4 regions of the Metasolibacillus sp. FSL K6-0083 genome follow, and region 2 is predicted to be linked to each of the others. Evidence: riboswitches for the same ligand, from Rfam matches in the RefSeq annotation. Region 2 holds a riboswitch; each other region holds the start of a gene.
The links. Region 2 has a riboswitch for cobalamin ahead of metE (5-methyltetrahydropteroyltriglutamate--homocysteine S-methyltransferase). Riboswitches for the same ligand answer to the same signal wherever they lie in the genome.
Positions count from the first base shown of each region.

Region 1 (7,677 bases), 1.2 Mb from region 2:
TATTTAATAAAAAGGAGCAGGAATTCGCAGATGCCTATGATAAAGCAATTCAGCAGTTAAAGGAAACGGATGCGCTAAATAAGCTAAGCGAACAATTTTACGGTAAGGATTTATTCAAAGTGCTAGATTCTGTAAAACGTTAGATTAATTGAATAGCTAAGGGAGAGCATATGCAACCTGCTTTCCCAAGAGCTGCATACATAATGAATCGGTGGTGAGATGAATGGAAAAATACTTTGATATCACTTATTTATGGTCAGCGCTTCCACAGCTATTGCCATTTTTATTTGTGACATTATATGTTGCTGCTCTTGCGGTCGTTTTTGGTAGTGTTGCTGGATTGGTACTAGCGATGGCGAAATTGAGCAATCATGCATTGCTGCGTTGGCTTGCGAATGGCTATACAACAATTATTCGTTGTACACCTTCGATCGTATTATTATTTCTTGTGTACTACGGGGTTCCGGCATTCGCTGAAAATTTATTAAATATCAATTTGCATAATGTGCATACAGGTGTTTTTGTAGTGATAACATTTAGCTTACAGTTTGCGGCGATGATGTCCGAGGTAATTCGTTCTTCTTATTTAGCAATTGATAGAGGACAGCATGAGGCAGCTGTTAGCGTCGGTCTCACACCACTGCAAGCCTATCGACGCATTGTTTTTCCACAAGCATTTGTTGTTGCCATACCGAATTTTGGCAATGGCTTAATTGCGGTATTACAGGAAGGGGCACTTGCCTATACGATAGGCTTTATCGATATTGTAGGAAAGGCAAATTTAATTATTGCGAATAACTATGGTACGCATACGTTAGAAATTTTTATGGCTTTAGCTATTATTTATTGGATTTTGTCGATTACGTTAGAGAAGCTATTTGCAAAATTGGAGCGAGCATTTAGCAAAGGGAAGAGCTCAATCAAGGCGACATAAGGAGTGATGTGCATGGATTTTATTAATATAGCATTTTTAATAGATACCTTTTGGGTTGCGCTTAGCGGTGTGCCAATTGCGTTATTGGTAACGATTGTATCGCTTATATTAGCAATACCTTTAGCTTTTCTACTTGCCATGTCGCGTATTTATGAAGTGCCGATTATTAACCGCTTAACAAAAATTTATGTGTCTTTTGTGCGTGGCACGCCAGTAATTATTCAAATTTTTGTGCTCTACAGCAGCATCCCACTCATTTTAGCAGGTCTATTTGAAAAATATAATATCAATTACTCCATTTATGATGTGAATCCATTATGGTATGCCCTTATTATATTTACGTTTAATACAGCCGCGGTGTTAACGGAAGTGTTTCGCTCGGCATTGCAAACTGTGCCTAACGGTCAGCTAGAGGCGGCATATTCTGTTGGTTTGACAACAGCGCAGGCTTACTGGCGTATTGTCATCCCACAATCTTTGGTAGCGGCGTTACCTAATTTATGTACTGCAACGATTAATTTGATTAAGGCGACATCGCTTGGTTATGCCATTTCGTTACAGGAAATTACATTGAAGGCGAAGGTTGCTGCGAATGTTGGCTACAATTATTTAGAGGCATATATCGATATTTTCATTGTTTATTTAATTTTATGTATGACGGTAGAGTATTTATTTAAACGCTATGAACGCTATTTAAGTCGCTATAAAATGAATCTTCAAAGTTAAATGTAAAGGGGGAGAGCTGATGCTACAAATTACAAATATTCATAAATCATTCGGGCGCAATGAGATTTTAAAGGGCGTTGATTTAACTGTTTCAAAAGGGGATGTTGTTGTTATTTTAGGTCCCAGTGGTTCAGGTAAAACAACATTGCTGCGCTGTATTAATTTTTTGGAGCGTGCGGATAAAGGAACGGCGAGCTTTGGTGAAATAACAGTTGATTTAAGAAATGCCTCTAAAAAGGAAGTGCTTGCTGTACGTAAAAAAACCGCCTTTGTATTTCAAAATTATAATTTATTTCATAATAAAACGGCACTGGAAAATGTCGCAGAAGGCTTAATTATAGGTAGGAAAATGAATAAGGAGAAAGCGTATGGACTTGCGAAAGAGGCACTCGATCAAGTAGGTTTGACGCATAAATATGATGCCTACCCAAGTCAATTATCTGGTGGTCAGCAGCAGCGGGTTGGTATAGCCCGAGCTATTGTATTATCGCCTGATGTAATTTTATTTGATGAGCCGACATCAGCGCTTGACCCCGAGCTTGTAGGGGAAGTTTTAGAGGTCATGAAAACAATCGCGAAGTCTGGCACAACGATGATTGTCGTCACACATGAAATGTCATTTGCGCGAGATGTAGCAAGCCATGTCATTTTTATGGATGGAGGTCAAATTGTTGAGGAAGGCTCCGCGCATGAGATTTTTGTACAACCAAAAGAGGAGCGCACAAAGCAGTTTTTACGTCGCGTACTACCTGAAGAGTATAACTACCATATTTAGCACCTACACAATCTCAATTTTTTCGCTATAATTAAAGTGGAGACATTGAGATTTTATTCATTGTCAAAGATAAAAAAGTTCATAGTGAAGCACAAAAGGTTCCTTGTAGATGATAAGGAGTAAAAGGGAAATCAGTGAAAATCTGATGCGGTCCCGCCACTGTAAATGCTAGTTTCTAGCGGTATGCCACTGAATTTTCGGGAAGGCGCTAGAGATGTATGATGCATAAGCCAGGAGACCTGCCTTTCGTGTAAAGCCAATGACAACCTACGAGGATAGGGTGGCGCCGCTATTTTAATAGTGCCCTATTATAATCTCTCGTATTTGTCGAGGGATTTTTTTGTTATTTTGTTTAATTAGGAGGAATTAGAAGTGAAAAAGTTTTGGTCAATTATAATGACGATGCTGTTAGCAACAGGCTTGCTTGCAGCGTGTGGACAGGATGACAATAAGGAGCCACAAACGCAAGGTGAGCAGCAAACAGAAGTACAGCAAGAAACGGACGAGCTCGCAGCAGCCTTTCCTGCGACAGTAACAGATGCTTTAGGCAGAGAGGTTACGCTTGAGCGTGCACCAGAAAAAATCATCTCTTTAACACCATCAAATACAGAAATTTTATTTGCTTTAAATTTAGAAAATGAGGTTGTTGGCGTCAACGATATTGATGATTATCCACCAGCAGTAGCTGAAAAAGAAAGAGTCGGTAGCATGGAATACAATGTTGAAAAAATCGTCTCCTTACAGCCCGATATTGTTTTTGCACATGAATCAAGCATGTTCGCAGTTGAGCCAGCATTAGAGCAATTAGAAGCAGCGGGCGTAACGGTGTTCGTCGTTAAAAATGCGGCAACATTTGAAGAAACATATATGACAATGGAACAAATCGGTACTTTAACAGGTAAAGTAGAAGAAGCAGAGAAAATGGTGGAATCTATTAAAACGAAGCTAGCTGATATACAGGCAAAAGTGGAAGGACAAGAAGAAAAATCAGCTTTCGTTGTTGTTGGTATGACACCAGATATTTATGCAGTTGGTCAAAACACATTTATGGATGAGATGCTAAAAGCAATCAATATTAAAAACGTTGTTGAAGCAGATGAATGGCCAATGTATAGTCCAGAGGATTTTGTTGCAAGCAATCCAAGCACAATTATCGTGACATACGCAGAAGATGTGGACGCAGTTTTAAATAACCCAGCATTTGCTGAAATGGATGCGGTGAAAAACGGCGCAGTTTACACTGTAGATGGCAGTATGACAAGCCGTCAAGGTCCTCGCATTGCGGATGGGGTAGAATCAATTGCAAAGGCAATGTATCCAGAAATTTTTAAATAAAGTGAAACTTCAATCAGTGGGATTCCTCATCCCCACTGATTGTTAGTTGACCCACTCGGGCATTTACGGGCAGTTAATCTCGCACTTATCTTTTAGCGTATTGTCACTTAAGTCTTGAAGTGGGCGTTTTACTGCCCGTTAATGCGGGATAAATCTGGATGAGGGCTGCCTAAAAGAATTATAAGAAATTGAATATTTGTTGATTATTCCAAATAAAGGGGACATCTAAAAAAACGTCTATAATCGGCGTTTTGGACGATGACTTTTTGGTAAAAGGTTTATTCCTAAGCGATAGAGAAGAAACGAAAATCTCCCTTTTAATATGATACCAATACAAAATTCCCTTTTTGGATAGTCCTACTCCAGAATAAGCGTTTATTTAAAGGCAGGCGATTCTATTTGAGTCAAAATAAAAAGGCAGTAATTGCATATGTCATATCAATTGCATTACTACTCATAAGTATATGGTTAGGAGTTGCGGTAGGTTCAGTGAACATACCGCTATCTACTTTATGGGATAGAGAGGCTGACCCAACCGCCTACAGTATTTTATGGAATATTCGAATGCCTAGAGTAATGCTTGCTGCGCTCGTTGGTGCGTCGCTGGCGATAGCGGGGGCAGCATTTCAAGGTTTATTAAAAAACCCACTCGCTGATCCATATACGCTCGGTATCTCGTCAGGGGCCTCTGTCGGTGCAGTGGCAACTATTTATTTTTCAGTATCGCTTCCGATGCTTGGCGTTTTCACATTGCCGATTTTTAGTATGCTTGGCGCAGCGATAACAATGATAATTGTGATGACTTTTGCGCGCCTTGTTGACCGAACGATGAAAATGGAGACATTAATATTAACTGGGGTTATTTTTAGCTCTTTTTTAGGTTCCTGTATTTCTTTAATGATTGCGTTGACAGGGGAGCAGCTACGAATGATTATGGGCTGGCTACTTGGTAGCGTTTCGATGCGCGGCTGGCCATATGTGCAAATGATTATCCCGTTCGTTATTATCGGTGTACTTTTAATTTGGTTAAACCGTCGTGAGTTGAATGCGATGGTTTACGGAGAAGAGCGTGCAAAGCATTTAGGCGTTGATGTGAAGCGCAGTAAATATATTATTTTAGCTGGTGGTTCTATACTGACAGGTGCTGCGGTTGCCGTCTCTGGTACGATTGGTTTCGTTGGGCTTGTCGTGCCACATATGGTGCGCATGCTTGTCGGCGCAGACCACCGTTTGCTGCTAATTTTATCGCTCATTAATGGCGCAAGCCTTCTCGTGATTTGCGATTTAGTGTCACGTACAATCATTGCGCCAACAGAGCTGCCTATTGGGGTCATTACAGCATTTATCGGTGCGCCCATTTTTGCTTATATTTTTTACAAGCAACGTAGAAAAGGGGGAGCATAATGCTACAAGTAGAGCAAATTTCTGGTGGCTACGGTGCGACACCGATTATTAAAAATGTTTCATTCACAGTATCTAAAGGGAAAATACTGGGGATTCTCGGACCGAATGGTAGTGGCAAATCTACATTGTTAAAGGTGATTAGCGGCGTTTTACCTACAATAAGTGGACAAATTTTACTCGATGGTAAGGGAATTGATGCCTATTCAACGAAGGAGCTTGCGAAAAAAATGGCTGTACTGCCTCAGTTACATGCTAACGCTTTTTCCAATTCTGTACGTGATGCGGTGTCGCTCGGTCGTTATCCGCATCAATCTAGTTTCTTTGCCAGTTGGTCGGAGCAAGATGAGCAGGCTGTACAAACGGCGATGCGACAAACAGGTGTGCAACAATATGAGCATGCTTATTTGGAATATTTATCGGGCGGTGAGCAGCAGCGTACTTTTATCGCACAGGCACTTGCGCAATGTGCGAATCTTTTATTGCTTGATGAGCCGACAAATCATTTAGATATTGCGCATCAGCAGCAAATATTAGATATGATTCGCAAACAAGCGTTAGAATGTGAATTAACGGTAGTATCAGTTTTTCACGATATGAACTTAGCGGCATTGTATTGTGACGAGCTTTTGTTAATGGATAAGGGGCAAGTCAAGGCATTCGGCAAGCCGCATGAGGTGTTACTAGAAGCGCAAATTGCAGAGGTCTACGGGGCAAGGGTGACTACATATGCACATCCCGAGCTACCAAAGCCTCAAGTAACGCAGCTACCAAGGCTCAAGCAGGAAAATGTATTCGCGCCGGTGACGAAGGAGCATTTCGCAATAACGGACAGCTATGTGCACTTTCAAGCGGAGGCACCGCTAAAGGTTGTATCATCAGCAGTTTATAATGCAGGTATGGGCTGGTATACGACCTTTATTAATCGCACTGTCGAAACTACTTATCATGCTGAAAATATGAAGGACGAGGTAGAGTCATTTTTAAGGGCTCATAACTTGGTGCTGACGAATACAGTGGTTATGCTTACAGCACTTGCTGCAAAAAATGCTGTAATTGAATCATATGCGGATGGACTTGTGCTCATTGCAGTCACAGCCGGCATAGACAATGCTGTAGATGTGACAAGAGCCTATGAGCAAGAGGAGCAGCCGCATATCGGAACAATCAATACATGGGTTATTATTAATGGGAAGCTATCTGATGAAGCATTCTATCAAGCGATGATTACAGCAACAGAAGCAAAAACAAGGGCATTAGCAGAGCAAAACATTCAAGATGCTCGAACAGGTACAATCGCGACAGGTACGAGTACAGATAGCCTTTTAATTGCCGCAACACAAAGCGGGGAAGAATTGCCCTATGCAGGACCTATTACAAAAGTGGGTAAATGGATTGGGCGAGGCGTTTTCGATGCGACATCGAAAGCAATTGCAAAATACAAAAAGGAAGGATGAGTGAAATGAAACTGTATACAAAAAAAGGGGACACAGGTAAAACAAGCATTATTGGACGCCGAGTAGACAAGGACGATTTACGCGTAGAGGCATACGGCACAATGGATGAGCTAAATTCAATTATTGGTAAAGCGATGACGGAGCTAGAGAAAGAATTGTTCCAAGATATTTTAGCGGATTTAGAAAGCATTCAGCATGAATTATTTGATGGTGGTGGCGATTTAGCCAATGTAATGAAAGAGCGTGTTTACAAGCTAACAGAAGCACCAATCGAAACAATGGAAGCTCGCATCGACATTTTAGTTGAGGAAGCACCTCCACTGCGCCGCTTCATTTTACCTGGTGGCTCGCCTGCTGCAGCCACACTTCATATTGCCCGTACAATAGCGCGCCGAGCAGAGCGCCAAACGGTAACATTAATGAAGGCTGATAATGATGTATCACCAGTCGTACAAAAATATTTGAATCGACTTTCAGACTACTTATTCGCTGCCGCGCGAGTAGTAAACGTGAGACTAAAAGTTTCAGATATAGAATACATTCGCAGTGCAGATGTGTTTAAATAAGAAGTGGAGAAAGCGTCCAAAATCCTTGCAATTGCGAGGTTTTGGACGCTTTTTGAGCACTAGCTGAAATAAGGATAAATTTGAGAACGTAGAATAAACCTTTGCAAACATGGAATAAACTTCGGAAAACGTGGAATAAACTCCGGAAAACATGGGGAATAAATCCCAGAAAACATAGAATAAACTCTAAAAAACATGGAATTTAGCTCTTGAGAGTATTCGAAATGCCTTGAATAGATAAGAAATAATAAAAATAGTATTGACTGAATGCTCATTCACAAATTACAATATGACTTATAGAAGATTACACTTTATAATAATAGGGGAAAGCGCACAAAGGGGTTTGCTTAATATAGTAATTCATGAGGGGGAAAGACAATGAGCACATTGCTAATTGTGAATTGGATAGCGTTTATCGCAGTAGTGCTGTATGGGGTTGGACTATTTGCATATTTACTAAAAACACGCTATGAATTTATTAAA
Region 1 is NZ_CP152046.1:1,999,013-2,006,689, reverse strand. It holds gene MHB51_RS09355 (transporter substrate-binding domain-containing protein) at 1-143, shown strand, start outside; gene MHB51_RS09350 (amino acid ABC transporter permease) at 224-934, shown strand; gene MHB51_RS09345 (amino acid ABC transporter permease) at 947-1,660, shown strand; gene MHB51_RS09340 (amino acid ABC transporter ATP-binding protein) at 1,680-2,435, shown strand; cobalamin riboswitch at 2,515-2,697, shown strand; gene MHB51_RS09335 (ABC transporter substrate-binding protein) at 2,808-3,770, shown strand; gene MHB51_RS09330 (iron ABC transporter permease) at 4,170-5,174, shown strand; gene MHB51_RS09325 (adenosylcobinamide amidohydrolase) at 5,174-6,628, shown strand; gene MHB51_RS09320 (cob(I)yrinic acid a,c-diamide adenosyltransferase) at 6,634-7,194, shown strand; gene MHB51_RS09315 (heterodisulfide reductase-related iron-sulfur binding cluster) at 7,573-7,677, shown strand, end outside.
Region 1: another riboswitch for cobalamin. It lies ahead of MHB51_RS09335 (ABC transporter substrate-binding protein); the one in region 2 lies ahead of metE (5-methyltetrahydropteroyltriglutamate--homocysteine S-methyltransferase).

Region 2 (7,677 bases):
ATCGCCTATCTCCTGTACTGCTCTGGGATTGGTTTATTTGGTCTTTGTGAGCAATAGTGACAGTCTGAGTCATTGCATTTTTCCTCAAGCCATTTATTGCATGTTGCACAAAAATAAGCATCATACTGGTCATCTCGAATTTTTTGACTGCGACATTGTTGACAACGCTCTTCTAAAATTCTTCCTTCAATTTTAAAGCCATTAATTATGACATAATCATCCTCTTGTCGGATGTTCATATATTTCTCCTCCATTATTCACTTTCATTCATATGGGGTATCCATGAATTTTTGACAAAAACTTACTGATTGAAAACGAGAGTAACATAGGGTTCCTCAAAGTAAAAGAGAAAAGAATGAAATTCCTCTTTCAATGCACTTCCAAAACAAATTTGCCTTTTCCAACAGCCCTCCATTAACTTTACTATTATTGCTATGCTAATATCAAGATAACTGGGAAGGAAAATAACAAATGGTTCATTACACAAATATACGGTGAAATCATCCCGCTTTTTGAACTAATAGCGATGATATTTGAAGAAAAAAGGACAGGGATGTCCCAAAATGCAGGCTATGCACGGCTTTTGGGACATCCCTTGAATGCTGAAAGAAGTTAATGCTCTTCCCCCACTATCTCTCGTACTACATTATTATAGGCTAGTTGAATTTCAATCTTATCATCTTTATCATTTGCAATTAACTGCGCCACTTGTTCATGCAAAGTTTTTGAAACACCATTTAGCTGATTTTGCATAATATTTGATTTTAATAATTGCTCATAATGTTTTACTACCTGTCTATCCATTTTGTGCACCTCTTTAAATTACTTGCTCGATTTGCTGACGCAATGTTTTCGCTGCTGCTACCATATTTGCTAACGCTGCCACAGTTTCTGGCTCCTTACGCGTTTTTAAGCCGCAATCTGGATTTACCCAAAATTGGTTACGTGCTAATACTTGTAAGCTATCTTCCATAATTGTCAGCATTTCTTCCTCACTTGGCACGCGTGGGCTATGAATATCATAAACACCTAAGCCGATGCCTTTGTCGTAAGGGTTATTCTGTAGTGAGCGAATGAGCTCTCCATGACTTCTAGATGTTTCGATTGAAATTACATCCGCATCCAAGGCACTAATTGGCTCAATGAAATCATTGAATTCGCAGTAACACATATGTGTATGAATTTGCGTTTCATTCTTTACGCTGGCTGTCGCCAGCTTAAAGCCTCCTACAGCCCATTGTAAATAAGCATCCCACTGCTCTTTACGAAGCGGTAAGCCTTCTCTTAATGCGGGCTCGTCTACCTGAATAATGGAAATACCTGCTTGCTCAAGTGCCTCGATTTCCTGACGCAATGCTAATGCAATTTGATATGTCACGTCTTTACGCTCTATATCATCACGTACGAATGACCAATTCAGAATTGTTACAGGACCTGTTAACATTCCTTTCACACGACGCTTTGTTAAGCTTTGTGCATAAAGCGTTTCCTTCACAGTCATCGGCGCTTCCCACGCTACATCTCCGTAAATAATTGGTGGCTTTACACAGCGTGAGCCGTAAGATACTACCCATGCATTTTCAGTAAATGCAAAACCTGCTAGCTTTTCGCCAAAATATTCTACCATGTCTGTCCGCTCAAACTCACCATGCACTAGAACATCAATATCCAGCTCCTCCTGGATTGCAATCCAGCGTGCTGTTTCTCGCTTTAAAAATTCATTGTATACTTCAGTTGTTACATCACCTTTGCGCCATGCATTGCGCTTTTGCTTTACTTCATCTGATTGCGGGAAGCTACCAATCGTCGTTGTAGGAAATAACGGTAATTGTAGCGCCTTCTGTTGAATTGCCACACGCTCTTTATAGGATGTTTTGCGCTCAAAATCTGCTTGCTGAATCATTTGAACTGCCTGTTGTACTCCCTTATTGTTGCGAATAGGATGGTTTTTCAACGCTTCTATCGCCTTCATGCTTGTTGATATGGCGCTATTAGTTGATGTGTCCTGTCCATTCAAATAAGCTGTTACTTCCACAATTTCAACTATTTTTTCATCTGTAAAAGCAAGCGCATCTCGCAAGGTCGAATCGAGCCTTGCTTCAAACTTCGTCGTAATAGGTGTATGCTGTAAATGGCACGAAGGCTGAATCCATAGCTCCTTAGCACCTGAAAGTTGCTCAATTGCCTTCACCGTCGAATATACTTCCGCTAAATTTGCCCGCCAAATATCCCGTCCATTAATGATACCAATAGCTAAAACTTTGTCTGCTGGGAAACCATGCTGACGTAGTGCATTCATATTATGCGTATAGCCATGTATGAAATCTAGCCCAATACCATGAACTGGGAGCTGTGTAAGCTGCTCGTATGCTGATAAGGATTCAAAATATGTTTGTAACATCAATTTCGCTTCTGGCACAGATGTAGAGAGCTGTGCATATATTTCCTGCACAAGTTGAATTTCTTCCTTATCTAATGAAGTAACAAGCGCCGGCTCCTCAAGCTGTATCCATTCCGCGCCAACCTCAGTTAGCTCCTTTATTATTTGTGCATATAAAGGTAAAATGGCTAAAACGAATGACGCTTGAGATACGCGGTCATAGCCCTTTGTTAGTTTTATAAATGTATAAGGGCCAATAAGTGTCGGCTTTGCGGTAATATCAAATGCAGCCTTTGCTTCTATAAAATGCTTAAGCACTGTATTTTCTGTTAACTGTAGTGGTTGCCCTTCGTATTCAGGCACAATATAGTGATAATTCGTATTAAACCATTTCGTCATTTCACTTGCGACTGCCTCTTTATTACCACGTGCCATAGCATAATAAGTTTGCAAATCAACTTTCCCACCTTGCCAATTAAAGCGCTTTGGTACAAGTCCAAACATAACAGCCATATCCAGCACGCGGTCATAATTGGTAAAATCGCCAACTGATACTACATTCAATCCTAGCTGCAATTGTTTTTCGATGCGACTTAAACGAATTTCCTTTTGCTGTGCTAGAAAATCCTCTTCTGTTATTTCGTGTTTCCAAAACTTTTCTAAAGACTTTTTCCATTGGCGATTTTCCCCAATATATGGATAGCCAATCGTTGTTGTTACATATGCCATTTTACAAACCAACCTTTCAAAATTAGTTTTTTACAACAAAAAACCATTTTCCCTCATCGGAAAATGGCTAATTAATTTATATATCGCAAAAAAACACGTAATGGTACTCCATTCGCTCTTGTTTTATCGCTCGTACTTGTAACATTTATCGTTACTTTTCACCACCTATTTCCACGTAGGTATTTGGTGTGTACTAGATATTGGCAGGTCTCCTGGCTTGTCATCACAGCGCCTCACAGCCTTCCCAGTTTCCCACCAGTGGCATTTGTGATTTGCTCCGACTTACAGTTGCGGGACAGCGTCGGATTTGCACCGACTTCCCTTTTAAGCCAAACCTTCGCTTGGCACCAACTCTTACACATTATTCAATTGTGCTATTACTTTATCATACTTTTATCTAAATGTGCTATCTTTTCTTAATATTTTTATTTCTTTAGTATGTTTTAAAGAAAGCTGTAAAAAGGCGTGTCTCAAAATGGATTTTCAGACACGCCCTTCCCCACTGCTCTCAACAATTTTATTTTCTATTAGCAAAGAGCCTCTTTATTTACGCTTTAAAAACAGTAATGCTAATCCAGCTAATATCACAACAATAATTGCTGACATAAGCCAGCCGCTTTTAGTGCTTGCTTCCTTTACTGCATTAGCCGCTGTTTGCTGTAGCTGTACATAATGCAATGCCATATCTTCTACAGAATTCTCTTCCGCATGATGGTCGTCATGACCATGACTGTGACTATGACCGCCACTTGCTGTTGTAAAATAAGACAGCTCAACAGTGCTACCTATCCAATCCTCTGCCTTGTCAGAAGTTGCAGAAATACGCGGATGTCCAGATAAAGGATATTCATGACCAGCGATGACTAGAATCGTTGTTTTATCTTCTATTTTTACTTCTTCAATCACACCTGTAGGACCAGTAACGAAGCCGCCCATTTGTGGCAATGTATGACCGCCCATATCATCATTCAAATGCGCAAAAATAAAATCGATATATTGTGCCTTTGTCATTGTTGCGTCTGGCTCATCAAGATTTAATGCCTTATGGAAAAGCGCTGTATTTAGCTCCTTATATGTAATATCACCCTCTAACGAGGATACATATTCCTCCTGCAAACTAGCATTTGCTTGCTGCTCAAAATCTTCCCCCTCTAATTGGTAAAAGCCCGCAACCCATGCTGCAAATTCCATACGTGATAAGTTTTTTTCTTGCGCTAGCTTCATATCCTGTCCATTATAACCAAGCAACCCTAAACTATTTAACAATAGTATTTTTTGCGCATTTTCAGCAGTTGGTTCAACGTCCTCATAGATGTTTTTCTCTGTCATAGTATGCGCCGAAACGCTTTGAGCAGCTATTAAAAAGCATAGCCCTAAAAATGCAAATATTTTTTTCATACTTTTTCCTCCCATTATCTATCTGCTTTTTCAGTATAGCCAAGAAATGTGAGTAAAGTATGAAATTACTTTCGTTTTTTTAGGGAATTTTCAAATTCCACACTGCAAGTAATTCGTGCTAAATAAGATGGCTTTATTTGCACCTAAAAAAATGTTCCAATGCTTGCTGAAATGCTGTCATTTTATGCTGTTCTTTCAGCGCAAGGCGGAACCACTCGCCATCCATACCAATAAAATTTTGTGTATGCCGCAGGACAATTCCTTTTTGTAATAGTGAGAAATAAAATTTTGTCGCATCATATGTAGACGGCAAACGGAAGGCTACATAGTTCGTTTTACTCTTCGTCACAATGCAGCCTTTTTCCATCAAAAATGGAATAATTACTGCACGACTTTGTGCTGCCTGCTGCCTTGATTTTGCACAGAAATCCTCTTCCTGCAATGCTTGCATACCAAGTGCAATCGAGATTGCACTGACATTCCAGTGGGGTAGCTCTTGCTTTATTTTGAAGGCATGCTGTGTAAGTGCATAGCCAAGTCTCACACCTGCCATACTATACATTTTTGTCATAGAACGAAGGATAATTAAACGATTAGAGCTAGCTACCAGCTCCGCCATGGACTCTGTCTCATCTGTCCAATCCATAAATGCCTCATCTATAACAAGGTCACAGTCCACTCGCTCTCCATATTGCAATAGTTCAATCAATTGCTTTTTAGGCGTTACAACACCCGTCGGATTGTTTGGATTACAAATATATAAAGCTTTCGCGCCGCACATTGCCTCCTTTAATCGTTCCATCGGCAAAGAATAGTTCGTTAGCTCCTCTACTTCAATTGATTGAATAATAGCCTGCTGCTGCTCCAATGTGCGTGCATATTCAGAGAAGGAAGGCTGCACAATGACAATTTTTTCGCGTGCATAACATCTCGCTAAAGCCATTAAAATTTCTGCCGCACCATTTCCTATAACGATATGTTCTGTCGCTACATTATATCGGTATGCCAACTGACTTCGTAGTGGCTCTGCATCCTCATGCGGGTAGGCGGCGATTTCTTGAAATAACGATGTCCAAATAGCCCCAAAGCTTGCTGGTGGTCCTAAGAAGTTAACGTTTTCACTTAAATCAATGATTTGCTCCGGCATTTCAAGCTCTAACTCTCGATACAATGTACTTGGATTAGCTCCATGTGCTGGATATCGCATAAATAACACCTCCTATTAATAACGTAAAAATAATCGTCACTGTGTATAGATGCTGTATAGTGTGCAAAATATGCTGTTTATTTAATTCTACGGTCGGCTCCCCCATATACGCACGAAACGTTGTTTTACCTTGATACATATTTTCACCACCGAGACGAATGCCTAGCTGTAAAGCAGTTGCAGCTTCTAAATAGCCGCTATTTGGGCTTGGATGCTTCTTAGCATCGCGTAGCCAGTAGCGAAGTCGCGTTTGCATTGAAAAAGGACCTTCGTTTTTCGTACATAGTAAAATAAAAAGTCCTGTTATACGGCTTGGTATAAAGTTCGCCACATCATCAAGCTTTGCAGCAAAGCATCCAAACTGGCAGTAGCGCTCGTTACGATAGCCAACCATTGAATCGAGTGTATTGATTGCCTTATAGACCCACACACCTGTCGCACCAAAGAACAGCGCATAAAAAATCGGTGCCGTAATACCGTCACTTGTATTTTCAGAAACTGTTTCAACAACACCACGAACAATATCAGGCTCCTCTAAATGTTCTGTATCACGCCCGACAATCCAACTAAGCTTCACTCGTGCCTCTGCTATATCTCCTCGCTGCAATGCATGATAAACGACTAACGCTGCATCCTTCAAACTCTTTTGTGCAATGGCAATGGCGATAAAAATAACTTCAAGCACCGCAGCCAGCCATAGCGACACAAGCCCAGCCAAATAAATGATGAGCCAAACGATAAGCCCTGTAACAATAATGACAATTAGCGCTGTTACGGCTCCTTTTAGATAGCGTGCTGCCCCACCATTACAGCGGCGCTCCAAAAATGAAATGAGCTTCCCTATCCAAATAACAGGATGCGGCCATGTTTTCGGATCTCCGATTATTCGGTCAAGTATAATGGCAACACAAACAATAATGATATTCATTGTAGCTCGCCCCTTTGATACGCCTCATAACTATCAATCGCTTTCCGCAATGTAGCAGCTACCCCTTTGCCTATAAGTGCTCCTAAACGTGTAATTGAACCCCCATATTCATGAAACTCACCTCGCTCTGTTGCGATGAGGGCTACACAATCTGTCGAGGTTCCAGTTGCAATCGTAGCGCTTTGTCTATCCATTATATGGCACTCATGCAGCACCTTTACTTTCGCCTCAATAATACAATTATAAGCTTGGATAAAAGCTTCATCGCTTATATCGCCCTCTATGAATACGAAAATATTAATCGTCCCAACTGTCGGTCTGTATGTATATTGATAAGATTTTGTCACATCTACCGCATTGCCTAAACCCGCTGTAATAAACACGGTGATAGCTGTTGCCTCGTCTGTGTATGTATCCTGCATAATAAAATGCTGTGGCACAGCGGTCATCATCGCAACAGTTGCTGACATTGGTATTTTATATTGCTTTAAAAATTGCTCATATTCTAGCTTTGCATCGTCCGGATAATAGTCCTTATCCACTGTTCGATTGACAAAATATTGATAATAGCCAATACCAGGATTAATCATTGCTGAGCTGATTACTTTTAACGGCTGCTCACTTTTCATCATAAAGAGCTGCTCATCGTGTCTTTTGATTGTTAGCATTTTTTCACCTCCTTGTTATTTTAGCATACCGCCCTCTATCATTTGTAATACTTATAAAATGAAACTTCAATCAGCAGATGCTTTTCTCCACGGATTGTTAGTTGAACCAATCGGGCTTTTTCGGGCACTTCATCTCTCGCTTATCCTTTAGCGTATTTTCACGTACTCTATTGAATTTTTAATTTCGCATTGAAATAAAAATCAATTTTCTATATAATCCAAATAATGATAGTGACACTATCAAAATAAAGGGGGATGATTTTTATGTCACATTCAATTCCCACGAATTGGGACAAAGAGGTTGATGTCATCGTTTTAGGTACAGGAGGAGCAGCATTAACTGCGGCAATAGCAGCAGCGGAAAATG
Region 2 is NZ_CP152046.1:817,486-825,162, forward strand. It holds gene MHB51_RS03785 (histidine phosphatase family protein) at 1-2, opposite strand, end outside; gene MHB51_RS03790 (hypothetical protein) at 6-239, opposite strand; gene MHB51_RS03795 (hypothetical protein) at 613-804, opposite strand; gene metE (5-methyltetrahydropteroyltriglutamate--homocysteine S-methyltransferase) at 818-3,109, opposite strand; cobalamin riboswitch at 3,294-3,476, opposite strand; gene MHB51_RS03805 (hypothetical protein) at 3,653-4,507, opposite strand; gene MHB51_RS03810 (aminotransferase class I/II-fold pyridoxal phosphate-dependent enzyme) at 4,641-5,714, opposite strand; gene cbiB (adenosylcobinamide-phosphate synthase CbiB) at 5,689-6,642, opposite strand; gene MHB51_RS03820 (adenosylcobinamide amidohydrolase) at 6,639-7,310, opposite strand; gene MHB51_RS03825 (FAD-dependent oxidoreductase) at 7,575-7,677, shown strand, end outside.

Region 3 (7,677 bases), 990 kb from region 2:
ATTGGCATAGTATTTATCGTAATAACCTTTTGGGACAGCATATTCACCGCGTGCCAGCGCAATAATAAACCACTCATCCCCAAAAGAGGGATTTGGCGCTTTCGTCACCATAAATTGCCCAGTTGTTTTATAAGCATCTATCGTCGAAGCATTTTGTGCAGAAACGGGTGCTACAATTAGCATTAGAGCAAGTAACATCATAAATAACATAGATAATTTTTGCTTCATTTAATCGACCTCCATCTTAAAAGGGCCATCCAAAAAGGATATACCTTTTGGACAGCCCTAGCTTCTATATTGTCACAACAAGGCTGTATAAAAAGTTTGACTTGTCTTTGATACAATGAAAAATTGATTTTTACTTATTCATTTTAATAAAGAAAAGGTGTTCAATTCAGTATTTACAACCTTTTAAATGGTCGTATGAATCGTTTGAAAATCAATGCTTTCAAGGTTCCCCTTTTTTACGGAGAAAATTACATCATATCTATAATCATTAATGTACGTTTTAAAATTTTGGCTGTTTGATCACGTGTTAATGAAGATTTTGGGTCAAACGAGCCATCAGGCTTACCTGTCATAATATCAAGGCTATTTAATAGCTCGATATACGATTGGTATTCAGAGCTAATTAAATTTTGATCATTGTAATTTGTATCGCTAGCTGTCTGTGCCTGATAGTTCACATATTCAAGTACACGAGCCATTAGGGCAGCAGCTTGTTCACGTGTAATATGCGCTTCTGGGTCAAATGTTGAAGTAGTCGTCCCATTTGTAATACCTGCTTCAAACAAAGCTTGAACATCTCGTTCATACCATTTGCCATCAGTATCGCTAAATGGATTTTCACCTGTTAGCTGTAAGCCAAGTGCGCGACTGACCAATGCTGCAAATTGTGCACGAGTAATCGGTTTATTCGGTTCAAATGTATCAGGTGTTACACCTTGAATAACAAGACGACTTGCTAAATACTCAATTTCCTCTTTGTTTGCTAGATGGGCAATATCATTAAATGTAACTGAGCTTTCCGTAACAACGAATGTACCGCTTGTTTTCGTTAATACAATAATTTGACCATCCACGATTTTATGTGGTACTGCTTTATATTGACCACCAACAAGTTGTAAAACAACTGTCTTTGGCGAAATATCACTAGAAGGAATCGTTACTTTTAAGTAATCTTGCTTTGTTGAAAGTGGTTTTAATCTGCCATCAGCGGTTTCGATTCCAAAGTTGACAGTGAATTGGTTATTTTCAGGCTGCTTAGTGACTGAAATTACTACGTTTTCATCTTCCGCAAGTTGAATTCCTGCAAATGTAACTGTCGGAATTTCTACTTTGAAGTTATTTTCACTTTGAACGATAAGCGTTTGAATATTCTTTTCAAGATATTCTTGAATATTTTCCGATGTAATGACTGCTTTGTTGCTGCCAGCTTCAACTGTAATTTCAGTAACTGCACTGTCCACTACAGTTGTTTCCCCAACATTTTCAGCTTGTTCAGTTTCACAATCTTCCACGCCTTCAGGACATTGCTTTTCTTTGCATTCCTCATCATCCTCAGCGCAGACAGTACCACCAGCGCCGCCACTTTCAATTCCGTCAACATAACCACCAACATCTTTTCCTAAATCAGTTGTATAAAGCCATTCAACAGAATCATTTGCAGAGAGAACGTAATTGGCAGCAGAGTATGAAGGGAAATGACCATTTACTCGATACATCCAACCACTTAAAGCCCCGCGGTCGAATTCATAAAGACCCGCGATACCATCAATATATACGCCATACTCTGTTTGGCGATAGCTTAGTGCAATGCCATTTTCCTCAGTTACACGTCTTAAAACATCAAAAGCCGTTTCTCCAGCAAATAATTTAGTTGCTGTTGCTCTTAACGGTACTTCATTGGAAGAAATTCGAATAGATACCGTTGCATAGCCAATTTCCTCTTTTTCAGAAGGAACAGTTGGTGGATTTCCATTATTATCAGGAGGGGAAGGCTCCTCCTCATCGCTATCATCCCCGTCGTCAGGCTTAGATGGATTATCTTTCGTATCTGACATATCGTATAGCGTTGTTTGTCCACTTAGTAAACGGTTGTAGGCTGCTAATGCATAGCCCATTTGCACTGTTGCCATGCCATTTGCTGATAAGCTATGAATATGTTTAAAGCCACCGTCACCAGTGCTAAATGACATAGCATTGTCAATAATCTTATTGAAACGTTCATCTTTGTTCACATCAATACCTAAGCTAGCAAGCGCTGTTATAACTTGAGCAACACTTTCAGCAGTTTCAGGACTTCCTGCTGTCGATATATAGCCACCATTCGTTGTTTGTATCGCAGCTAATTTAGCTATTGAGCGATCTATTACCGCTTGTACTTGTGGATTGCTTTGATATGGTGCTAATGCTTGAAGTACCATACCTGTCATATCTGGATCAGCAACGTTACCGCTAAATGCAAATCCACCACCATTTTTTATTTCCTTTGATATAATGTTTTGAATTAATTTATCACGCGTTGTTGTCGCTGTTTCAGGTAATTCAAAGTTCCAAGTATCCAGTGCAATCAATGAATAAGTGGCTGAATTTACACCTTGCTTTGTAGCAAAACTTAAATCTGCTAATTTATTAACTAAATTATAACCAGCTACATCTCTAGGGTCTTTCCCGATAGCCGTAAGCGCAATAATTACTCGAGCCCAATCCGTTGCCTGAGTATCTATTTCACCATTTGTTGCTTTTACATGACTGACGATATTGCGATAGTATTTATCATAATAAGTCGCATATTTATCTAAATTCATATCGCCACGTGCTAATGTTAAAATCGTCCATTCAGAGTTATAAGATGGCTCATATGAACCTGCCGTCAAATAATCAGCAACTGCATTGTATGCCTCAACTGTAGACGGTTGTAAATCTAATAGACGTTTTTGTAAAGCTTCAAGCTTAGCATAGTTAGTTACTTGATTTTTATGAATAGTTAATAACTTATCATAAGCAAGCTGGGCCTCAGCTACTTTTAATATATCAGCCCAAACGAGCATTTCTACAGAAGGTAATGCATCGATTTTAGCGATAACTTTGTTAATATCATCTTCAGCACTAAGCATTTTCTTTTTATCAAGGAGAACGGGATAATTGGCAACCCCTTTAGTTGATACACCATCAACTTTGGCATTTGGATAGATATTAGGTAACGCTTTCCAAATTTTTTCTGCTTCTGCAACTAATTCTTTTGCTAGCGGATCATTTATATCAATAGCATCAATGAACAGTTCAATATATCGTATTTCTTTATTAACAAGGTCTTCATGATTTGTTACCTTTTTTTGATCATTCGTAGAAAGGACCTTAACTTTTTTTCTCGCATGCTCTAGTTGCTCTTTTGTTGCTGAATTATATGCTATATCTTCTAATTGAGGAAGCTCGTTGATAGTAAGAATAGCGTATTTGATTTCCTTAGCTACAAGAACTTCATTAAATGCAAGTATTTCTGGATCTGTAGCTTTTCTATAACCAGATTTAAAAAGAGAAGCATATTTTTCACGTAATGCATCTAGCTTATTGTTTAGTCCATCATCTAAAATAATATCTTCAAGATCAGGTAAAATATTATTAGGATCTTGCATATATAATTTAAAATATGCCATTTCTTTTTCAAGTAACAGACCGAAATAAGGAAGGTCATTCAATAAGAGTGCACGAGCGGGTGCTTTTACTTTCGTATCTAGTTCACGTGCTTCCAGCAATAGTTGATAAGTTGCATCATCTGCTCGTTCAATTGTTGGTAAGGAGGTAATGAAATTTATTGCTTCTTGCGCTTCAAGTGAAATAACAAATACATCCACTGTTTTAGTTGTATCGTCTAGTTTAGCAGTAATTACTGCTCGACCAATTTCCTTAGCAGTTACAAGCCCATTATCTACCGTTGCAATTCCGTTATTACTTGAAGTCCATTCAACTGTTGCACTATCATCTGTTGTTGAAGTAGTTGCTATAAGTTCAAATGTCTCAGCTACTTGTAATAGTAATGGTTCTTCTCTATTTAATTGAATATCGCTACTTGCTAAGGGGGCAATCTCCATAAATGGAGTAAACGTTAATCCTGCTGCATCATCTATTTGCGTCTGCTGCTCTAATTCAGCCTCATTATCAGATTCAAGTGCATTATCCAGCTTTGTTGAATCTTCTAATTCTATTTCATTATCAGGTTTCGTAGTATTATCTTGCTCTATCGAATTATCAAGATTACTATCGCTGATATCATTAGCATTTTCAATATTTAGCTCGGCTATTTCTCCTTCAAAATGCTGTGCTTTGATTACACTGGATGGAGAGAATAACGATAAGACTAAAATAAAGACAAGCGCTATATGTAGTTGTTTTTTCCATATAGCCATTTAAAAATCACTCCTTGATAAAATAGTTAAATACTGACAAGGTAAAGTATTTTACCTTGTCAGTATTAATTTACTTAGTTATTGCACTTCTACTACGAGTGGCTCACTTACTGAACCACCTAATAATGCATTAGCTGAGGCAGTAATGGTAATAGTGCCAGCTTGCGCTTGACCTACAAATGTAATAACTGCTTGTTGGTCGGTATTCACAGTAACAGACTGAGCTGTTAATGCCGTTGTTCCAGTATTAATTGTCCAGTTTGCTAGATTCGAAGCGCCTGGTGTTATAAATAAATCACCAGTTAAATCTACTGTAATAGACGGGTTATTATCGTTTACAGCAATCGCACTTGCTGTTTCTAATTTAGCCCATGTAGTGTAATAAATATGAACTACATCATCAGGCTCTAATTGATACTCAGCTAACCCATAATCAGGACTATCGCCATTTACTGTGTATACCCAGCCATCCCAACCATTCAAACTGCCTGCAGCACGTCCATCAATTGATTGAAGATATGGACCATACTGAGTAGAAACTACTACATAAGGAATACCAGCATCATCTAATGTTTGCTCTACAAGCTCTAGTGCAGTTGTTCCGTCTTGGACATTTACAGTTGTTTCTCCTAATATCTCATCGTACAAACCAGTCACTGATAATTGAACATCAAAGTCTGCTGATAGTACTTCTTGACTTACCGGCTGTAATACCGCCGCACTTGCTGCTGGTGATACGAGCGAAACTGCCAAAAGCAGGGCAAACGCTAGATGCCACCATTTTTTGAATTGAACCATTTACAAAACCTCCTATTTTTTATTTCGTGAATGTTTTGCAGTTAACTCAAAAATAAAAAGATGCTCCTCCAAAAAGGGGAAGCATCTCATGGAAAACAGAAAATAGGCATAGTGTGCCTGTCCGTCTATTTGCCGTAAGTTCTCCTAGCTTCCGAAGAGAGTTAATACGATGAAATAAAGGCAGGTCTCCTGGCTCGTGTATCCTAGTTCAGAACCTTCCCATCTACTAGAGGCATTTTTCCTCGTTGGACAGTGGTATACTCTGTAGTCATCTACACTTACAGTTGCGGAAACAGCTTCGGTTTTGCACCGAATTCCCTATTAAGCTCATAAATTGAGCACCTTTATTCTGCAGTTACTATTCACTTATTGGTAAGTGTAGCATAATTCTCTGGTTTTCGAAATAGTTAGAAAAAGAGAAAAGACCATCTGAAATAATAAATGTTTCAGATGGCCTCCTTTAAATTTAAAATATTACATCATATTTGCAATTTGTAGCGTTCTTTTTAGTATTTTTGCCGTTTGTCCATGAGTTAATGGAACTTTTGGCTCAAAATTTCCATTCTCTTTTCCTGTCATAATATTAAGGCTATTTAATAGCTCAATATAAAGGTTTTCTCACATCCTTATGAATGTTACTATCAATTTGAGTGTTAAAAATAAGAAGAGGGGTGGCTGACGCATGACAGCAAACACATGGGCATATGCCAAACGCTTAGATGAAACATATGAAATTGCCTCAATGCGGGAGGAGTTTTATATGCAAGAGGGGCGTATTTATTTCGATGGCAATTCATTAGGGCTGATGTCAAAGCGCGCAGAAAAGACGTTACACAGCTTGATGAATTCATGGAAAGAATACGGTATTGATGGTTGGACAAAGGGCGAGCATGCTTGGTTTTTCCTTGCCGAGAAGCTTGGTGCACAAATGGCACAAATTGTAGGCGCACAAAAGGAAGAGGTAGTTGTCACTGGCTCGACAACGAGCAATTTACATCAGCTCGTTGCAACATTTTACAAGCCAGAGGGAAAGAGAACGAAGATTTTAGCGGATGAATTAAATTTCCCCTCTGATATTTATGCTTTAAAATCACAACTAGCATTAAAGGGTTATGATGAGTCACATTTAATTCGTGTGGCATCACGAGATGGGCAAATGCTAGATGAAGAAGATATTATTGCGGCAATGACAGATGAAGTAGCATTAATTGTTTTACCGGGTGTGCTTTATCGCAGTGGGCAAATTTTAAATATGGAGCAATTAACGAAGGCAGCACATGAACGTGGTATTATAATTGGCTTTGATTTATGTCATTCAGTTGGCTCAGTTGTACATCATTTACATGACTGGAATGTGGATTTTGCTTTTTGGTGCACGTATAAGCATTTGAATGGCGGACCGGGTAGTACAGGGGCTCTTTTTGTGCATGAGAAGCATTTTGGGACAGCACCGGGCTTAGCTGGCTGGTTTGGCTCAAATAAAGAAAAGCAATTTACGATGAGTCATACATTTGAGCCAGCATTTGAGGCTGGGGGCTTTCAGGTAGGAACACCAAATGTGTTGAGTATGGCGCCATTGTTAGGAGCGCTTGGGTTGTTTAATGAAATGGGCATTGATAATGTGCGAAAGCGTTCGTTGGCATTATCAGATTACATGCTGCAATGCGTGGAGGATATGCTTGGTGAATATAGCTTTAAAGTGTGTAGCCCAGTAGAGCATGAAAGGCGTGGTGGTCATATTTATCTAGAGCATCCAGATGCCGCACGCATTTGCAAGGCATTGAAGGAGCGCGGTGTTATTCCTGACTTCCGTGCACCACAGGGGATTCGCTTAGCGGCAGTTGCAATGTATAACACATTTGAAGAAGTGTATAAATGTTTTGAAATTTTAAAGGATATTATGGAAACGAAAGCATATGAGAAATTTACGAATGAAAGAGAGATTGTAGCGTAATGGGGTGGATTGATATTACACAGCCGTTGAACAAAAATATCGCGACATGGGCAGGCGATACAAAATTCATCTATGAAACGGTTGCAACAAAGGAGCAAACAGGCTCTGTCAATGTCGGTATGCTACAGATGAGCCTTCACTCAGGCACGCATATGGACGCACCATTTCATTTTGATAACAATGGACAGACATTTGAGCAGCTTGATTTAGAGCGCTGTATCGGAAAAGTGGTCGTTGTGGAATGCTTGGATAGTGAATTTATTGAAATGTCGCATGTTGCAGGGAAAATTACAGGAGTAAATGCTGTATTTTTTAAAACAAAAACGCTAGCTAACGCACATATTTTTCCTCAGGAAGTACCTACACTAACAATAGAAACTGTAGCGTATTTAAAAGAAAGCGGCATTAATTTAATTGGAGTGGATGTGCCATCAGTTGATAAAGTAACTTCAAAGGAGCTACCAATACATCATGCGCTAGTAGAAAGTGACATTTATATAGTAGAAAACTTATTGC
Region 3 is NZ_CP152046.1:3,645,614-3,653,290, forward strand. It holds gene MHB51_RS17035 (S-layer homology domain-containing protein) at 1-228, opposite strand, end outside; gene MHB51_RS17040 (S-layer homology domain-containing protein) at 477-4,409, opposite strand; gene MHB51_RS17045 (DUF4430 domain-containing protein) at 4,488-5,207, opposite strand; cobalamin riboswitch at 5,369-5,568, opposite strand; gene kynU (kynureninase) at 5,890-7,161, shown strand; gene kynB (arylformamidase) at 7,161-7,677, shown strand, end outside.
Region 3: another riboswitch for cobalamin. It lies ahead of MHB51_RS17045 (DUF4430 domain-containing protein); the one in region 2 lies ahead of metE (5-methyltetrahydropteroyltriglutamate--homocysteine S-methyltransferase).

Region 4 (7,677 bases), 1.0 Mb from region 2:
ATGCTTATTAATGCTGACTATCACTACACATATGAGGATTTAAAGCATTTAGTGACGCATGAAGTGTTTCCAGGGCATTTCACACATATGTATAAAAGAGAACAGGCTGTCAAATGCGGAAAAATCCCATTAGATGCAGGCTTAGTTATTACAAACTCTGCATCCAGCCCTATTTTTGAAGGAATTGCAGATTGTGGTCAAATCTTTTTAGGCTGGGATGAAAATGAACACGATGAAATCGCAAAAACAGCTCAGCAATTAAAGATGTGTACGACATTAAATGCAAGCTATCTATTAAATGAATTACAGCTAGATAAATCAGAGGTTGCTAATTATTTAGCTAGCCAAGCTTTTGGACAAGAAAATTGGATTAAATCGAGAATATCGTTTATTGAGGATTTTATTAGAGGGCCTTTTATTTATTCTTATTATCGAGGGTTAGAAAGTCTACTACCTATCGTACAAAGTGTTCCCATAGAGGAAAAACAAGATTTTTATCACTTATTATATGAAAACATGCTAACTGCTGATGAGTTAAAAATATTTTGATAGGAGAGATTTTGATGAGCTTACAATTATCGCGTAAAATGTACGAGGAAATGAGGAATTATTCACCAAGTGGCGTGAATTCAAACAGCCGTTTTGTTGCACCACATCCTACATATTATAAAAAGGGAAATGGTGCATACTTAACGGATTTAGATGGCAATGAATATCTAGATATTGTGTTAGGCAATGGGGCAATTATTTTAGGGCATAATCATAAGAAATTTATGGAGAAATATCATGCCAATTTAGAATCTGGCATTATTACAGGGGTTGAAACACCATTATCAGTAAAGGTAGCTAAAAAGTTTTTAGAGTTTGTGCCAACTGCTGAGCAAGTTAGATTTTCAAATACAGGTACGGAGGCAGTGCTACATGCAATTATGATGGCTCGCTCTTATACAAATAAGCAAGATGTAGCTGTTGTGGAAGGTGCGTATAATGGTTGGAGTGATGTAGTCAATGTCAGCACTTGGGCAGATTTATCACAGGCGGGAGAAGCAGATAAACCAAATCCGTTACCAGGCTCGACAGGCTTAAATCAAAAAATTGTAGAAAGTACAGTTGTGATTCCTTTTAATAATATTGAAGCAACACAAAAAATTATTGAGGAAAATCATGAGCGTTTAGCTGCGCTTGTGTTAGAGCCAACATTAATTGATATAGGCTATATATCTGGAAATATTGAATTTTTAAAGGCTGTAAGAGAACTATGTACAAAATACAATATTGTTCTTATTTTCGATGAGCTATTAACAGGCTTTAGGGAATCAGAAGGCGGCTATCAAAAAAGAATTGGTGTGACGCCTGATTTATCAACTTTTGGTAAAGCAATTGCAAATGGTTTTCCATTATCAGCGGTAGCTGGTAAAAAAGAAATTATGCAAATTGCGGAGGCGAAACCAGGCGGTTATGCGTTTGTTGGAACATACAATGGTCATCAATCTTCTTTAGCAGCAGCTTTAGCATTTTTCGAAGTATATGAAGAAGAAAATGTATTACAAAAGTTGGATGAACGTACAGAAAGATTAATCAAATTCTTTAATTCTAAGGCAAGCGAGCTAAACATTGATGCGCATATGGTTGGAAAGGGTGGGCATATTCATTGGTATTTTACAAAAGAGAAGCCAACAAATTATCGTGAGGCTGCACATGGGAATGCAGAGCAATATATCGCTTTTATTCAATCAATGCAGGGCGACCAATTGTACTGCTTAGCAAAGCCATTGTCTCATCATGCTATTTCATTGGCACATGAGGACAAGGAATTAACGATACTTGAGGCGGCAATGGAAAAGGCATTGAAACAAGTAGCAAAAATTTAAACAGTGCTATGAAGGTGAGGAGGGATTCAATTGACACAAAAAGTATTAGAGGTAAATAATTTGTCAACTTCATTTCATAAAGAGAAGGACAAAGTGAATATTGTTGATGGGATTTCATTTGATATATATGAACGAGAATCGATAGGCATTGTTGGTGAGAGTGGATGTGGTAAGTCATTAACAGCGCTTTCGATTATGGGTTTAATAAAAAAACCGCTAACAATACAGGCTGATACATTATGCTTTGCGGAGCAATATGATTTAAGCCAATTAACACGAAAAGAATATAAAAAAATACGAGCTGTTGAGTTGTCGATGATCTTCCAAGAACCTATGACTGCTTTAAATCCTGTAATGAAAATAGGGAAACAAATCGAAGAAGTATTAAAAATTCATACGAAATTAAATAAATCAGAGCGAAAAGAAGAAATTATTCAATTAATTAAACAAGTCGGCATATCAAGACCTGAAGAAATCGTAAAAAACTATCCTCACCAATTATCAGGTGGTATGCGTCAAAGAATTATGATTGCTATGGCAATTATATGCAAGCCTAAATTACTTATAGCAGATGAACCGACTACCGCTTTAGATGTTACGATACAAGCACAAATTATAGATTTAATTAAAGAAATTCAGGCAAATAATAATATGGCATTGATGTTAATCACACATGATTTAGGTGTTGTACATGAATCCTGTGATCGTGTAGCGGTTATGTATGCTGGGCGCATTGTAGAAATAGGTAAGGTTAAGGATGTATTGCATAAGCCTTTACATCCTTATACACAAGGATTATTAGCATCTTTACCAACAACAGCAGCTGGACAAGCACGATTATCGTATATTAAAGGAAACGTGCCAAGACCAGGAAATTGGTCTAAAGGCTGTAGATTTGCGGATCGTTGTCCACAAGCAATGAAAAAATGTCATGAAGTACCACCTGAATTAATAACTCAAGAAAATCAGACGAGCGTTGCTTGTTGGTTATATGAAAACGAGGCGGTGAGTACGAATGGAAATCAAGGATGAAGTAATACTAAATGTAAAAGAGCTCAAAAAATATTATCCGATGAAAAAAAACAAAGCGGGTGCTACAGTTGTAAAGGCTGTTGATAATGTCGATTTTCATATTAAAAAAGGCGAAATATTAGGGATTGTTGGTGAAAGTGGCTGCGGAAAATCAACTTTAGCTAAAGTCATTATTCAATTATTAGAAGCTACAACAGGTGATATTTTGCTAGAGGGCAAGTCTTTAATGAATTGCAAAGGACCAAAATTAAAGGAAGTACGTCGCAGTATGCAAATGATTTTTCAAGACCCTTACGCAAGCTTAAATCCTAGATGGACGATTGAGAGAACCTTATTAGAGCCATTAATTGTTCATAAAATTGGAACAAAGCAGGAGCGGCAAAAAATTATTAAAAACATTATGAAAGATGTGGGGTTAGACGAATCCTATTTATCGCGATACCCACATGAATTCAGTGGCGGTCAACGTCAGCGTATCGGGATAGCTAGAGCGCTTGTCTTAAATCCGAAGTTAATTATTGCAGATGAACCTGTTTCAGCACTTGATATATCTGTCCAAGCTCAAATATTAAATTTACTGAAGGATTTACAAGAGGAATATGATTTAACTTATATGTTTATCACGCATGACCTTTCTGTTGTTCAATATATAGCAGACCGAATAATGGTTATGTATTTAGGGAGAATTGTAGAAATTGGCGATACGGAAACGATATTTTCCAAACCTTTACATCCTTATACAGAGGCGCTTATCTCAGCAGTACCTCAAGTAACAGAGGAAAAAAGTAAAGAGCGCATCATTATAAAAGGAGATTTGCCAAGTCCAACATCACCACCAACTGGCTGCCACTTTCATACTCGCTGCCCATTTGCAATGGAAAAATGCAAAACGGAGCAGCCACAACTACAATTTACAAATGACTCAAGGGCAGTAGCGTGTCACTTACATTCTTGATAATAAAGTGAGCCTATAATCAATGGAATTTTATATACAGAAAGAGGGTGTTTGAAAAGCTATTTTGAGACACCTTCTTTTTGTCGTGGAAAGCAATATCACTTTGCTACGGCTTCGCATTCTTCACAGAAGAAGCATGCGGAGCCGTTACTACATTACGAATGCAAGACATCGGCATAGCTCTCGTGATTTTTTTCAAACTCAGCTTTAGCGAATGGGCATAATGGAAGTATCTTTATATTGTTTGTGCGTGCATGTTCAACAAATGCCTGTACCATTTTTTTACCGACACCTAACCCACGTGCAGCATCATAAACACCCGTATGGTCAATAATATAAAACTTATCGTTGGAATTGACGAATGTCATCTCGCCAAGTTCTACACCATCTTTTGTAGCGATAACTCGTTTTTCTTCAATAGTGATTTCCATAATTGCTTCCTTCCTAAAGACATATTGCAACGCCTTTGTTGGGCATGTGTCAATAATACGAGCTACCTCATCAGCAGATTTAGCATCTACTAGTACCCACGGTTTTCTTTTTGGATTGAACACATCAATGCTCCCTTTAACACAGTTCCCAACATGCTCACATAAATCCTTTGAGTAAAAAACGTCGATTTTTTCTCCACTATATTTACGATAACCAGCGTTTATTAATTGTTGTTCACTCATTTTCACCCATCCTCCCTCATAATGTAATATGAAAGCTTGTTTTTATCTTACTTAAAACATTAAAAGATGACAATGAAAAATATCACTTATAGTTTATCCCGCATTAACGGGCAGTAAGACGCCCACTGCAAGATTTAAGTGAAAATACGCTAAAGGATAAGTGAGAGATTAACTGCCCGTAAAAGCCCGATTGGTTCAACTAACAATCAATTGCGTCACATTGTAATTGATTACATAAGCAATTGAGGTTGTTCATAACGCACATAGGATACTCCGCAATTGATAGCAGCTTCCATAGCTGTTTTTGATGCTTCTTCAGCAAAGGGATGACTAGCATCGACAACACAAGTAATCTCGTGTTGTGTAATCATATCAACTATTTCATTAACTGATAAATCGCTAATTAAAAAGGTGCCAGCTAGGCAAGTACCTTTTGTGATAAGAGTGTGCCCTTGTTGTTGTAAAGTGACAGCTAATTCTCGAGTTTCATTTATTCCTTCTATAAATAAAATCATATGAGCCCTCCTCATGGTCTAACGTGCTTAAAAATAAAAAAGCTGTATCTCTAAAAGTGAAGAGATACAGGCTATGAGATTCCATGTTTAAAAAGTGCGTATATATTCGTATATACACATTCCTTACATTTGATGTCTCGCCTACACTTCTCCCTCCGAAAAGCAAGTGACTAATTAAACGAGCAGGTTTCCTGGCTCGTGCTTCTTTTTACTTTCACATCTTCCCATTCGCTTGAACAGTGATTTTCGTGATTTCATCTGCACTTACAGTAGCGGGGGCTGCATTAGCTTCTCACTAATTTCCCTTTTACCTCAGCATTGCTAAGCACTCATTTAACCATCATATTCGATTATGATTTTACGATAACATATTTTAGCTAGATTTCAACTATTTTATTTTAGGGCTATGTCTAAGATAGCGCTGATTTCCATTACGGTTGGCGCATTTCCTCCAACTAATGTATTTTCGTTAGAAGGTTTACGGGGGCACTTGTCACTTCTATTTCAACTAGCATGAAAGCAAGCCTAACTCATTCTCATTTTTCAATTAGGCTTATTTGGCAGCCAATACGCCATATTTATTTTTAATACGCTCGAGTTTTTCCCTTATAGGCTTTTCTAATAATAATAAAAAAATCACATTGGAAACAGCATAAACAATCATAAATGGTACAGCGGAAGTTAACGCAAGTACATAAGCTTCCCAGCTGAAAACACCGTACATGGAAATCGTTCCCCAAATGTCCATACCGAAGGAAAAGAAAACGCCTGCAAAAATACCGAATAAAATAAGAGGAATTTTTTTATGCATGATACCTGTTTTACCGAGCAAACCTGCTATAAAGCCAATCATTCCCCACATAAACATTTGAAATGGCGTCCAAGGACCCTGTCCAAAAAACATATTTGATACTAATGCAGAAATGGCTCCTGTTAAAAAACCTGCCTCCGCTCCAAGTGAAAAACCTGTAATCGCTGTGATTGCAGCGACCGGCTTGAAGCCGGGGGTAATGACAAATAACGCTCGACCCGCCACTGAAATAGCAGACATTACGGCTATTACTAAAATTTCGCGCGGCTGAGGCTTTCTCCGTTCAAATGACAGGAAAAAGGGAACAGATGCTAAAATTATAATGACAATCGAAATAAAATAATATTTCCTATCAGCAAATAATGTAATACCCGCATATAAAGTAAGAGGAATTAACACTAGGATGACAAATAGAGAGATGATTAAACGAATGTTTTTTGACATAAAGTAACGACATCCTCACATGTAATGGCATTGCTCAATTGTTCTCTTGTTATTCGATGGGCAGCCGTTGTATAAAAGCTGTTTCCACTATAAAACGCGCGCGGCTCATCCTCTGATACGATATTGCCATCAAAAAACAAGGCACATCTACTGCTATATTGGGCAGAAAATTCAATATCATGTGTCACCATAATAATGGTCATACCTTTTACTTGTAAATCCTTTATTATTTTCGCAAGTTCTTCTTTTGCATGTGCATCTAGTCCTTTTGTCGGTTCATCTAGTAGCAGAATTTTAGGTTCCATTAATAAAAGCTTTGCAAGTGCTAATTTTTGCTGTTCCCCACCGCTTAAATCATACGGATGTCGATGAAGCAAATGTGTTAAGTTAAATGATTGAATCGTCTCTTGTATTTTTTTCTCTTCTATTTTATGTAAATAAGCCATATCATCTAGCTCTTGGCGAACTGTTTTTTGTACAAATAATGATTTTGGGTCCTGCGGTAATAAAGTTAAATATTGCTGATACAATTCTTTGTTGCTGTAGCTTTTTAAAGCTTTATTAAATAATAATAATTTGCCACGATAAGGCTTTTGGAGTCCTGCTAAAATAGCAAGCACTGTAGATTTCCCAGTGCCATTACCACCGATAATTGTTAAAAACTCACATTCTCTTACTTGTAGATTAAAATGCTGGACAATATCTAAACCATTTTTTTCGTAGCGAAAGGCAACATCCTTTGCCTCCAATACAATATTTGCTGTATTTTTTTCTGTTGTTGCTAGCAAATGCGATGAGGCAACGGTGAATTGCTGGTTGCTAAGCCAGCGTTGTCCCTCGCGGATTGTAAGAGGGACGGGCCCTACTCCGTTAAGTAGATGGAAAATCTTCATTGCTGTCGGCAGTGCCGTCAGCATCGCATGATTCGCTGGTAGCTTCTTTAAAATTGCCTTTGGTGGACCGTCGAATAAAATGCTGCCCTCATCCATAATAAATACTCGGTCGGCAAGTGGTAACACTTCTTCTAAACGATGCTCAATTAAAATAATTGTAATGCCTAATTCTTTATTTAAGCGATGCAATGTTTGAATAAATTCCAAGGCAGCTATTGGGTCTAATTGTGATGTTGGCTCATCAAGCAGCAATAATTTTGGCTGCATGACCATAATTGCTGCTAAGTTTAAGAGCTGTTTTTGCCCCCCAGAGAGCGCTGTTGTTTTTTGATGAAACCATTTATGGATGCCGAAAAAATTAGCCATCTCAGCTACTCTACGACGAATTGTTGGTGAGTCGAGGCCGAGGCTCTCTAATCCAAAGGCAAGTTCATGCCATACTTTATCTGTCACAATTTGATTATCGGGATGCTGGAACACAT
Region 4 is NZ_CP152046.1:3,634,670-3,642,346, forward strand. It holds gene MHB51_RS16980 (hypothetical protein) at 1-549, shown strand, start outside; gene MHB51_RS16985 (aminotransferase class III-fold pyridoxal phosphate-dependent enzyme) at 564-1,871, shown strand; gene MHB51_RS16990 (ABC transporter ATP-binding protein) at 1,902-2,903, shown strand; gene MHB51_RS16995 (dipeptide ABC transporter ATP-binding protein) at 2,887-3,858, shown strand; gene MHB51_RS17000 (GNAT family N-acetyltransferase) at 4,014-4,289, opposite strand; partial or broken gene MHB51_RS17005 ((4Fe-4S)-binding protein) at 4,320-4,532, opposite strand; gene MHB51_RS17010 (precorrin-6A/cobalt-precorrin-6A reductase) at 4,763-5,047, opposite strand; cobalamin riboswitch at 5,211-5,395, opposite strand; gene MHB51_RS17015 (ECF transporter S component) at 5,601-6,302, opposite strand; gene MHB51_RS17020 (energy-coupling factor transporter ATPase) at 6,281-7,677, opposite strand, start outside.
Region 4: another riboswitch for cobalamin. It lies ahead of MHB51_RS17010 (precorrin-6A/cobalt-precorrin-6A reductase); the one in region 2 lies ahead of metE (5-methyltetrahydropteroyltriglutamate--homocysteine S-methyltransferase).